Regions from separate parts of the Streptomyces sp. NPDC104202 genome, predicted to be linked through region 2. Evidence: riboswitches for the same ligand, from Rfam matches in the RefSeq annotation. Region 2 holds a riboswitch; each other region holds the start of a gene.

Region 1 (2,838 bases), on a different contig from region 2:
CACGCTTCACCAGGCACGAGGCGAGCAGTCCCTGCCGGATGAGAGGGGGAACGGGACGGAGGCGGGTGAGCGGCGGAAGCCCGCAGGTCTCCGTGGCGCGCGGGGCCGTTGACAGCGGCGGCGCCGGGGCGTCATTCTCGCCGGAGAACGCTCCCCGAGCGGTTCGCGTGTCGTCGATCGAACGGACCGGGATGAAACGACCCACGCTGGAAGTGGTCGCCGCGCGTGCGGGCGTGTCCAAGTCGAGCGTCTCCCGCGTCGTCAACGGCGAGACGACGGTCGCCCCGCAGATCCGTGAGGTCGTGATGCGGGCTGTGCGGGAACTCGGTTACGTCCCCAACGCGGCCGCCCGCAACCTCGTCACCCGCCGCACGGACGCCGTGGCCGTGGTCGTCTCCGATCCGCCCCAGGGCGTGGTCTCCGACGATCCCCTGTTCTCCACCGTGGTGCGCGCCGTCAGCCGGGAACTGGAAGCGGCGGGCAAGCAGGTCGTCCTCATGCTCGCGGAGTCCGACCGCAGCCGCGCCAGGGTGGAGGAGTACGTGGCCGGCCGGCACGTGGACGGCGTCATGCTCGTCGCCCTGCACGGGACGGACCCGCTGCCGGCGGCCCTGGCCAGGACCGGCCTGCCGATCGCCTCGTTCAACCGCACGTCGGCGCCCCAGGTGCCCTACGCCGGCCTCGACAACGTCGGGGGCGCCTCGCTCGCGGTCCGCCATCTGCTGGAGCGCGGCCGCCGCAGGATCGCCGCCGTCACCGGACCCCTGGACCTGTTCGAGGCACGCGAACGCCTCGAAGGCTACCGCGAGGCCCTCCGGGACACCGGCCGCCGGTCGATCGTCGCGCTCGGCGACTTCACCCGGGCGTCGGGAGCCCAGGCGATGCGGCAGCTCCTGGACGACGACCCCGCGCTGGACGCCGTGTTCGCGAGCAACGACCTCATGGCCATCGGGGCGCTGCGGACCCTGCACCAGGCGGGGCGCCGCGTTCCCGAGGACGTGGCCGTCGTCGGCTTCGACGACATCGAGGCGGCCTCGTACACCACCCCGGCGCTCACCTCCGTCCGCAGCCCGATGGCCGACCAGGCCATCGCCACGGTCCACCTCCTTCTCGGACTCATCGAGGGCGGCCCCCGCGAGCCGGTCGTCATCCCGAACGAGCTGGTGGTCCGCGAGTCGACCTGACAGCAGGTCCGGTCCGGCGCCGCCGAGCGGAGGCCGGGCCGGGGCGACGTAGGGTGGGACGCGCAGCTGGTTCGCCCCGTCCGCCAGGCGGGATGCGTCGCAAGAGGGAACCCGGTGGGAATCCGGGACTGCCCCGCAGCGGTGAGCGGGAACGACCGCCGTCACACAGCACTGGGTCCGACGTACCGGACCTGGGAAGCGACGGCCAGTAGGAGCCCTCCACGAGGAGGACGTGCCCGCGAGTCCGAAGACCTGCCCGCTGCCCGCCCGCCGACACCCCTGGCGTGCGGACCAGCCCTGCCGCGACTCGCGAAGGAGAGTTGACGTGGCCGATCCCACCGTCACCAGCCCTGCCCGCCCGCTCAAGACGCCGGACGACTCCCGGGTCGTCCTCGCCCACATCATGAGCGAGCACGACACCAACCTGTACGGCACGATCCACGGGGGCGTGATGATGAAGCTCATCGACGACGCCGCCGCGGCGGCCGCCGGACGCCACGCCGACGGTCCGGCCGTGACCGTCTCCGTCGACCGCATGACGTTCCTCGCCCCGGTCCGGGCGGGCGACCTGCTCAGCGTCGACGCCGGCCTCGAACGCGCCGGCCGGACCTCCATGACCGTCGGCGTACGGGTCACCGCCGAGCGCTGGAACCACTCCGGCCCCGCGACCGAGGTCGCCACCGCGTTCCTCACCTTCGTCGCCGTCGACGCCGACGGCGATCCGCGGCCCGTGCCCGCCCTCGCGGCGTCCCTGCCCGGCTCCTCCTGAGGAACGGGCGACCGGTCCCGGCCGGGTCCCGCGACGGCGTCCGACACCGGCGACCGGCTGGGGGCCGTGATCACACCAGCCCGTCCGCCCCTGGGTGGACACCCTCGGTATCGGGTGTCCGTCTCCGTCTCCGTCTGCACGAACAGCTCCACCGGCCGGGTGTCGATCGTCCACGAGGGCGCGAGCGGTGAGGACGGGGCGTCCGTGAGCTCAGCGTACGTGCCGGACCGCGTGCCTCAGGAGGGCCTGCCGTCCGGACCCCGCGTCACCGCCGTGCTCAGCAGCCGGACGTCGTACTCGGTCCAGCAGTCGGAGATCTCGACGCCGACCTCGCTCCCGCACCGGCCGCACACCAGGTTCGGCCCGTCGAGCCCGTCCCGACGGCAGCATCCGTACAGCCGGGAGGTGTCCGTGTGCGGCCGCAGCAGCACGCCGTCCAGCGGATTGATCACCCAGGTGGGAGCGGAACCGGCCGGGGCGTACGGCTCCGGGTCGGCGGAGAACGCGCCGACGGGGACGGTCGACGGGCCGTAGGTGTAGTGCTCCCTACCCTTCACCCGCGGCAGCGGCCTCCAGGCCCGCTCCACCAGCGGCCGCGACAAGGGAGCCGCGCACGACCGGCATACGAACACGACCTGCACCACCGACACCTCACCCGTTCGCAACCTGCTCCCGCACCGCCGTCTCACACTCAAGCACAGCAGGAGGTCTTGGCCGATCCGCGTACCGGCCCTGGCCGTCGGGTCTTCCGGGCGCCCGGCAGCAGCCACCCGGGGTCGGGCGGGCCGCGCACGGCAGCGGCAGCCGCCCCCTTCGGGCCGGCCGGATCTCCGACGACGGGACCGAAGGGGGCGCATCCGTGGGGAGGGTGAACCGCCCTATCGA
Region 2 (2,838 bases):
GGATCTGGGTGTCAGGCCGTACGCCGCTGGTCGTGAGGCGGAACGCCTCGGTCGCCCAGGCCAGGTACGCGGCGTGGTCGGCGGCCCGCAGGGGCAGCGTCTCGCGCAGAGCGGGTTCGTCGACCTGGATGACGGACGTGCCCGCGGCCTCCAGGTCGGCCACCTCGTCGCGCAGCGCGAGGGCGACCTGCCGGGCGGTGTCGGCGAGCGGCTGGTCGTCGCGGACGAACGACCAGGCGAGCATGGTGACGGGCCCGGTGAGCATGCCCTTGACCGGTCGGTCGGTGAGCGACTGGGCGTAGGAGGTCCAGCGGACGGTCATCGGGGCGCGGCGGGAGATGTCGCCGGCCAGGATCGGCGGGCGGACGTAGCGGGTGCCGTACGACTGGACCCAGCCGTGCTCCGTGGCGAGGTAGCCGTCGAGCTGCTCCGCGAAGTACTGCACCATGTCGTTGCGTTCGGGCTCCCCGTGGACGAGGACGTCGATCCCGATCTCCTCCTGGTAGGAGATCACGTCGCGGATCTCCTCCTCGATGCGCTTCTCGTAGCCCGCCGCGTCGATGCGGCCGGCCCGCAGGTCGGCGCGAGCGGTACGCAGCTCCCTGGTCTGGGGGAAGGAGCCGATCGTGGTGGTCGGGAGCGGGGGGAGGGCGAGGTGGGCCCGCTGCGACGCGGCGCGCTCGGGGTACGGCTGGGCACGGCGGCCGTCGGCGTCCGTGACTGCCTGGACACGGGCCCGGACCGCGGGGTCGCGGGTGAGGGGGGAGTTCGAGCGGCAGGTGAGTGCGGCGCGGTTGGCGGCGAGAGCGTCGCTGATCGCGTCGGTGCCCACCGACAGACCCCTGGCCAGGGTGACGATCTCGGTCGTCTTCTGCCGGGCGAAGGCGAGCCAGCCCAGGATCTGCGGATCGATCTCCTTCTCGGCGGCGGAGTCGAGCGGGACGTGCAGAAGCGAGCACGACGCGGAGACGTCGACCCGGTCGGCGAGGCCGAGCAGCGTGCCGAGCGTGGCGAGGGACTTCTCCAGGTTGTCGGCCCAGATGTTGCGGCCGTCGACGACGCCGGCGACCAGGCGCTTACCGGGGAGCCCACCGACGGCGGCGAGCGCGTCGAGGTGGACGGCGGCCGGCCCGGTGAAGTCGAGGGCGAGCCCCTCGACCGGCGCCTTGGCGAGGACGGGCAGGGCCTCGCCGAGCCGGTCGAAGTAGGAGGCGACGAGGATCTTCGGCCGGTCGGTGAGTGCGCCGAGATCGCGGTAGGCGCGTGCGACGGCGTCGAGGTCGGCCGGCGTGCGGTCCTGGGTCAGGGAGGGCTCGTCGAGCTGGACCCACTCCGCGCCGGCGGCGCGGAGGTCGGCGAGGACCTCTGCGTACACGGGAAGCAGCCGGTCGAGCAGGGTCAGCGGATCGAAGCCGGCGGACACACCCGGGGCCGGCTTGGCCAGCAGCAGATAGGTGACCGGTCCGACCAGGACCGGCCGGGCGGTCAGGCCGAGCGCGAGTGCCTCGCGCAGCCCGGTGACCTGCTGGGTGGAGTCGGAACTGAAGACGGTGTCCGGGCCGAGTTCCGGCACGAGGTAGTGGTAGTTGGTGTCGAACCACTTCGTCATCTCCAGCGGAGCGACGTCCTGTGTGCCCCGCGCCATGGCGAAGTACCCGGCGAGCGGGTCCGCGGCGACGGCGGCCCGGTGCCGTTCCGGAATCGCGCCGACCATGACGGTGGTGTCGAGGACGTGATCGTAGAGCGAGAAGTCGCCGGTGGGCACCTCGTGCACACCCGCCCCGGTGAGCTGCTGCCAGTGGGTGCGGCGGAGTCGAACGGCGACGGCGCGCAGAGCGTCGGCGGTGACGCTGCCCTTCCAGTAGCCCTCGATCGCCTTCTTGAGTTCCCGGCCCTGTCCCTGACGGGGGTAGCCGTACACGGTGGCCCGTGCTGCCGCGGCTGCGGACTTCGTGGTCACGGAGATCTCCTTCGCGAGATGAATCCCTGAGATCCCGGCGACGGGACGAGAGCGCGAAGGGGTGACGGACCGGACGGTACGAGCGTGCGCCTCGTGGCACGGTCGTCCGCCTGGTATGCACGCCGACCCGCCCACGAGGTCACCGGGATGTCCGCGCGCGGATCGTCCGCGGGCGGGCAGCGGGCAGGTCTTCGGACTCGCGGGCACGTCCTCCTCGTGGAGGGCTCCTACTGGCCGTCGCTTCCCAGGTCCGGTACGTCGGACCCAGTGCTGTGTGACGGCGGTCGTTCCCGCTCACCGCTGCGGGGCAGTCCCGGATTCCCACCGGGTTCCCTCTTGCGACGCATCCCGCCTGGCGGACGGGGCGAACCAGCTGCACGCACCACAGTACGGTGCCGACTCGCCCCGCGGCGGCGGATATCCATGATGCGGACGACCAGAGCGGACGCGACGATCCGATCCGCCTGCGCCGGCGCGGGTCCCACACGCACCGGAGGCCGGGAAGCGCCACACCGCTTCTCGCCCCCCTTCACGTGGAGCTCCGGGCCCTCACCCGGCGCTCCACGCCGCGCCCAACGTCGTCATCCTGAGCCGCCGGGTCTCCCCTCCCGGTCGTACACGTGGAACCCGCGCCCGCTCTTACGAGCGCCGGGTGCCCCCAGGACCCGTCGAAGCCGTCCTCGGCCTCCCGCTCCTTGTCGAGCCGCACCGTGGCGACGGCGGGCAGCGTTCGCTCCGGGTCCTTGCGCGCGCGATCTGGGCAGCCATCCCGCCGATGGGGTGGGCGCCGCGCCGGTGACCGGTGCGTACCAGGAGTTCGGTATACGCCCGCATGAACGGCACGGTCATAGTGACCTGCGCGCGGTCGAGCAGCAGGA
Region 3 (2,838 bases), on a different contig from region 2:
GACCGGCTCACCGAGCTGGACTCGGCGATCGGGGACGCCGATCACGGCGCCAATCTCAAACGGGGCTTCGCCGCGGTCGCGGACGCGTTGGCGAAGGAGCCGCCGGCGACGCCGGGCGGGGCGCTCACCGCCGCCGGGCGGCAGCTGATCTCCACGGTCGGCGGCGCGTCGGGGCCGCTGTACGGGACCCTGCTGCGGCGCGCCGGGAAGTCCCTCGGCGAGGACGGGCGGGTCACCCGGGAGCGACTGGCGGAGGCGCTGGGCGCCGGGGTCGCCGCCGTGTCCCAGCTGGGCGGTGCCCAGGTGGGCGACAAGACGATGCTGGACGCGCTGACGCCGGCGGTGGAGGGGCTGCGGACCTCGTTCGGGGCGGCCCGCGCCGCCGCCGAGGAGGGGGCGCTGGCGACCGTACCGCTGCGGGCGCGCAAGGGCCGGGCCAGCTATCTCGGCGAACGGTCGGTGGGGCACCAGGATCCGGGGGCGACGTCGTCGGCCCTGCTGTTCACGGTGCTCGCCGAGACCGCGGCGGCCGAGGGCCGGTCCGCCGGGGAGGCGTCGTGAGCCCGGCGGCGGGCGGGGCGGCTCCCGTGGGCATCGTGCTCGTGTCGCACAGCGCCGCGGTCGCCGCGGCCGTCGCCGGGCTGGCCGCGGGGCTCGCGGGCGGCGGGGACCTCGCGCCGCTCGCTCCGGCGGGCGGTCTGCCCGACGGGGGGCTGGGGACGAGCGCGGAGCTGATCTCGGCGGCGGCGAAGGCCGTGGACCGGGGCGCGGGGGTGGCGCTCCTGGTCGATCTGGGGAGCGCCGTGCTCACCGTGAAGGCCCTCCTCGCCGAGGGCGACGAACTCCCGGAGGGGGCGCGTCTGGTGGACGCCCCCTTCGTCGAGGGAGCGGTGGCGGCGCTGGTGACGGCGAGCGCCGGCGGGGACCTCGACGCGGTGGCGGCCGCGGCCTCGGAGGCGTACTCCTACCGGAAGGAGTAGACCTCGGAGGCGCGCTCCCGCCGCAGGGAGCCGACCTCGGAGGCGTACTCCTGCCCCGGGGAGTGCGCCGCGGCGGCGGGTGCGCGGAGTGACGGAGGGGCCGCACCGGGTGGCGACCGTGTTGTGATGTACCTGGTCAACGCACTAATGTCGCAGGGCCTTGGTGTACGGGAAACCGGTGGAGTACCGGTGCGGCCCTCGCCACTGTGATCGGGAGGTCCGGCTCCACCCCCTCGGGGAAGCCACTGGACCGCGACGGGAGACCGTCGCGGTGTGGGAAGGCGGAGTCGGACGGCATGACCGTCAGCCAGGAGACCGGCCAGGGTGCGTTGTCCATCCACGAGGTGCTGGAGAGGGTCTTCCGACCATGCATATAGCCGAGGGGTATCTTCCCCCTGCGCACGCCGCCGCCTGGGGCGTCGCGGCCGCCCCGTTCGTCGTCCACGGGGTGCGCGCCCTGACCCGCGAGGTCCGCGCGAACCCCGAGTCCACCCTGCTGCTCGGCGCCTCCGGCGCCTTCACGTTCGTCCTGTCGGCGCTCAAGCTGCCTTCGGTGACGGGCAGTTGTTCGCACCCGACCGGCACGGGCCTGGGCGCGATCCTGTTCCGGCCGCCGATCATGGCGGTCCTGGGGACGATCACCCTGCTCTTCCAGGCGCTGCTGCTGGCCCACGGCGGTCTGACCACGCTGGGGGCCAACGCCTTCTCGATGGCGATCGTCGGCCCCTGGGCCGGGTACGGCACCTACCTGCTGGTGCGCCGGTTCGGTGCGCCGCTGATGGTCGCCGTCTTCTTCGGCGCGTTCGTCGCCGACCTCTCGACGTACTGCGTGACCAGCGTCCAGCTGGCGCTGGCCTTCCCCGACCCGGGCAGCGGCTTCGCGGGTGCGCTGGCGAAGTTCGGCGGCATCTTCGCCGTGACGCAGATCCCGCTGGCGGTGAGCGAGGGCCTGCTGACCGTGCTCGTGATGCGGCTGCTGACCCAGTCGAGCAAGGGCGAGCTGACCCGTCTCGGCGTCCTCGCCCCGCGGTCGGCCGGGCGCCACGAGGAGGCGGCCGCGCGATGAGCGGGATCAGCCGGAACACCAGGATCAACGCCCTTCTCCTCCTCGCCGTCGCGGCGCTCGCGGTGCTGCCGCTCGTGCTGGGCCTCGGCGACCACAAGGAGGAGCCCTTCACCGGGGCCGACGCCGAGGCGGAGACCGCGATCACCGAGCTCCACCCGGACTACGAACCCTGGTTCAGCCCCCTGTACGAGCCCCCGTCCGGGGAGATCGAGTCGGCCCTGTTCGCCCTCCAGGCCGCACTCGGCGCCGGCGTCCTGGCGTACTACTTCGGCCTGCGGCGCGGCCGTCGCCAGGGTGCGGCGCGGGCCGCGTCGGCCGACGGCGAGGAGCGGGCCGGCGGGAAGGGCGCGGCGGACGACGCGGGCCGGGAGGGCGCCGCGGGCGCCGACGCTCCCGTCCCCGGCCGGGACGCGTAGCCGGCGATGCTGCCCATCGACGCGGCGGCGCACGCCGGCCGCTGGCGTGCGCGCCATCCCGCCGAGAAGGCGCTGCTCGGCTTCGGTCTGACCCTGTGCGCGGTCTGTCTGCCGCCGTGGCCGGGCGCGGTGCTCGTGGCGGCGGCCACGCTCGGGGTGCTGCTCGGTCCGGCCGGTGTGGCGGGCCGTCAGCTGTGGCGGGCGTTCCGCGTGCCGCTCGGCTTCTGCGTCACGGGGGCGGTGCCGCTGCTCTTCGAGGTGGGTGGGGCGCGGGGCCTGGTGGCCCTCGCGCCCGGCGGCCCGGCGCACGCGGTCGAGCTGTTGCTGCGGACCTCGTCGGCCTCGCTCGGCGTGCTGTTGTTCGCGTTCACGACGC
Region 4 (2,838 bases), on a different contig from region 2:
CCCGGAACAGCCGGGCCAGATGCCGGGCGCTCACCCCGGCCCGCCGCGCGAGCACCGGGGCGCTGTGGTCCGCCGCCGGATCGGCGGCCACCGCGTCCAGCAGCGGACGGACCACCGGATGCGCCGTCGGGGGAGTCCGCGAGGCCGCCGAGAACTGCGACTGCCCGCCCGGCCGCTGCAGGAACACCACCAGGTCCCGGGCGACCGCGCGGGCCGCCTCCGGTCCCCGGTCCTCCTCCACCAGCGCCAGACACAGGTCGATCCCGGCCGTCACGCCCGCCGAGCTCCACACCCCTCCGTCCCGCACGTGGATCGCGTCCGGGTCCACCTCGGCCGCGGGGTACCGGCGGGCCAGCTCCGCCGCGTGCTCCCAGTGCGTCGTCGCCCGCCGCCCGTCCAGCAGCCCCGCCGCCCCCAGCGCGAACGCCCCCGTGCAGACCGAGGCCACCCGCCCCGAGCGGGCCGCCAGACCCGCCACGACCGGGGCCACCGCCACGCACCGCTCCACGTCCACCGCCCCGGGCACGATCAGGGTGTCCGCGCCGGTCACCGCCCCCACCGCGAGGTCGGCGCCGATCCGCAGCCCGGCCGAGGTCCGCACGTCCCGCCCGTCGGGCGAGCACACCACCACCTCGTAGCCCGACCCCGCCGTGGCGAAGACCTCCAGGGGCGCGGAGACGTCCAGGAGCCGGACGCCGTCGAACGCGGCCACCACCACCGTGTGCACCGTCATGTGTCCGATTCTGTGGGATGCCCGTCCGTACGGCCATGGCGGGGGTGCGGCCCCGCCGACGAGGCTGGTCCCATGAACGCACTCGCGCTGATCCCCGACAGCAGGCTCGCCGCCGCCGCCACCGAGCTCGTCCGCGACACCACGAGCGACCTCGTCTACGACCACTCCCGCCGCGTCTACCTCTTCGGCGCCCTCCAGGGCCGCGCCCGAGGTCTCGCCTTCGACCCCGAACTCCTCTACGTCGGCGCGATGTTCCACGACCTCGGCCTCGGCCGGGAGCACCGCGGCAGCGGCCGCCGCTTCGAGGTCGACGGCGCCGAGGAGGCCGCCTCCTTCCTCCGCGCGCAGGGCGCCGACGAGGACGCCGTCCGTCGCGTCTGGACCGCGATCGCCCTCCACACCACCCCCGGCGTCCCGGAGTTCATGGAGCCCGAGGTCGCCCTGGTCACGGCCGGCGTCGAGTACGACGTCCTCGGCATCGGCTACGACGACCCCGCCGTCGTCGGCCCCGAGGACCGGGCCGCGGTCGTCGCCGCCCACCCGCGCCCCGACTTCAAGCGACGGATCCTGGAGGCGTTCGCCGAGGGCGTCGCCCCCAAGCCGGACACCGCCTTCGGCAACGTCAAGGCCGACGTCCTGCGCCACTACGTGCCCGGCTTCGTCCCCGGCGACTTCGTGACCACCATCCGCGAGTCGTCCTGGCCGGAGTGAGAGACTGGCCGGGACCCAAGGGCGGCAGGACCCAGGAAGCCGGTGCGAATCCGGCACGGTCCCGCCACTGTGACCGTCTCCGAAAGGAGGCGGAAGCCAGGAACTGACCTGCCGCCTCCCACCGCCGATCGGGGACGTGGAAATCCCCGGAGGAGGCCGTTTCCGCCATGTCCTGGCGTCGCCCGCTGCTGTCCGCAGCCGCCCTGATCCCGCTGCTCGCCGCCTGCTCGGCCGCCCCCGAGGCAGCCGCCCCGCCCGCGAAGCCCGCCGCCGGATTCCCGTACACCGTCACCAACTGCGGTGTGGAACACACCTACCAGGCGCCGCCCCGGCGCGCGGTCACCATGAACCAGCACGTCACCGAGATCATGCTCGCCCTCGGCCTGGAGAAGTCGCTCGTCGGCACCGCCTACCTCGACGACGCCGTCCTCCCGGCGTACCGCGCGGCGTACGACACCGTCCCCGTCCTCGCGAAGGAGTACCCCTCCAAGGAGGCCCTCCTCGCCGCGAACCCCGACTTCGTCTACGGCGGTTACTCCTCCGCCTTCGACGCCAAGGACGGCCGGAGCCGCGACGACCTCGCCCGCTCCGGCATCGCCACCCGCCTCAACACCGAGTACTGCCCCACCGGTTCGCCCTCCCTCGACGACCTCTACCGCGAAGTGCGCGAGACCGGGCGCACGTTCGGCGTGGCCGGCCGGGCCGAGAACTGGATCCGCTCGGCCCGCGCCACCGTCGCCGCCACCGCGCAACGGCTCCACGGCACCCGGCCCGTCTCCGTCTTCGTCTACGACAGCGGCGACAAGACCGCGTTCACCGCCGGCGGCAAGGGCATCGGCAACGAGCTCATCACCCGCGCCGGCGGCCGCAACGTCTTCGCCGACCTCGACAAGGCCTTCGGCGACGCCACCTGGGAGCAGGTCGTCGACCGCCGCCCGGACGTCATCGTCATCTACGACTACGGCACCACCACCGTCGAGCAGAAGAAGCGAAGGCTCCTCGACGACCCCGCGCTCCGGGACGTCCCGGCGATCAGGAACCGGCGGTTCGCCGTGATGCCGCTCTCCGACACCGTCCTCGGCGTCCGCGTCCCCGCCGCCGTCGACAAGCTCGCCGCCCAGCTCCACCCCGCCCGGTGAGCACCGCGCTCCGCCCGGCCCGGACCCCGGCCCGCGCGGCGGCCCCGGGCCCGGGTCCCGCCCGCCCCGCGCGGTACGCCCTCGTCGTCGCGGGACTCGTCCTCGCGCTGGCCGCCGCCGCGCTCGCCTCCCTCGCCCTCGGCTCCGTCCGCGTCCCGCCCGGCCAGGTCCTCGACGCCCTCACCGGGCGGGCGGCCCCGTCGCCGTACCGCACGATCGTGCTCGACGTACGGCTGCCCCGGGTCCTGCTCGGCA

What was found. Region 2 has a riboswitch for cobalamin ahead of metE (5-methyltetrahydropteroyltriglutamate--homocysteine S-methyltransferase). Riboswitches for the same ligand answer to the same signal wherever they lie in the genome.
Region 1: linked by a shared signal. The riboswitch ahead of ACZ60W_RS00845 (acyl-CoA thioesterase) and the one ahead of metE (5-methyltetrahydropteroyltriglutamate--homocysteine S-methyltransferase) in region 2 are both predicted to bind cobalamin.
Region 3: linked by a shared signal. The riboswitch ahead of ACZ60W_RS05980 (energy-coupling factor ABC transporter permease) and the one ahead of metE (5-methyltetrahydropteroyltriglutamate--homocysteine S-methyltransferase) in region 2 are both predicted to bind cobalamin.
Region 4: linked by a shared signal. The riboswitch ahead of ACZ60W_RS12010 (ABC transporter substrate-binding protein) and the one ahead of metE (5-methyltetrahydropteroyltriglutamate--homocysteine S-methyltransferase) in region 2 are both predicted to bind cobalamin.

Annotation. Positions count from the first base shown of each region.
Region 1 covers NZ_JBVJMN010000001.1:183,747-186,584, forward strand. The annotation lists gene ACZ60W_RS00840 (LacI family DNA-binding transcriptional regulator) at 192-1,184, shown strand; cobalamin riboswitch at 1,235-1,458, shown strand; partial or broken gene ACZ60W_RS00845 (acyl-CoA thioesterase) at 1,588-1,920, shown strand; gene ACZ60W_RS00850 (hypothetical protein) at 2,190-2,510, opposite strand.
Region 2 covers NZ_JBVJMN010000067.1:16,513-19,350, forward strand. The annotation lists gene metE (5-methyltetrahydropteroyltriglutamate--homocysteine S-methyltransferase) at 1-1,960, opposite strand, end outside; cobalamin riboswitch at 2,126-2,349, opposite strand; partial or broken gene ACZ60W_RS31565 (malate synthase A) at 2,583-2,838, opposite strand, start outside.
Region 3 covers NZ_JBVJMN010000006.1:8,513-11,350, reverse strand. The annotation lists gene dhaL (dihydroxyacetone kinase subunit DhaL) at 1-561, shown strand, start outside; gene ACZ60W_RS05985 (PTS-dependent dihydroxyacetone kinase phosphotransferase subunit DhaM) at 558-980, shown strand; cobalamin riboswitch at 1,098-1,318, shown strand; gene ACZ60W_RS05980 (energy-coupling factor ABC transporter permease) at 1,348-2,046, shown strand; gene ACZ60W_RS05975 (energy-coupling factor ABC transporter substrate-binding protein) at 2,052-2,462, shown strand; gene cbiQ (cobalt ECF transporter T component CbiQ) at 2,469-2,838, shown strand, end outside.
Region 4 covers NZ_JBVJMN010000013.1:102,608-105,445, forward strand. The annotation lists gene ACZ60W_RS12000 (GlxA family transcriptional regulator) at 1-733, opposite strand, end outside; gene ACZ60W_RS12005 (HD domain-containing protein) at 806-1,444, shown strand; cobalamin riboswitch at 1,437-1,570, shown strand; gene ACZ60W_RS12010 (ABC transporter substrate-binding protein) at 1,612-2,583, shown strand; gene ACZ60W_RS12015 (FecCD family ABC transporter permease) at 2,580-2,838, shown strand, end outside.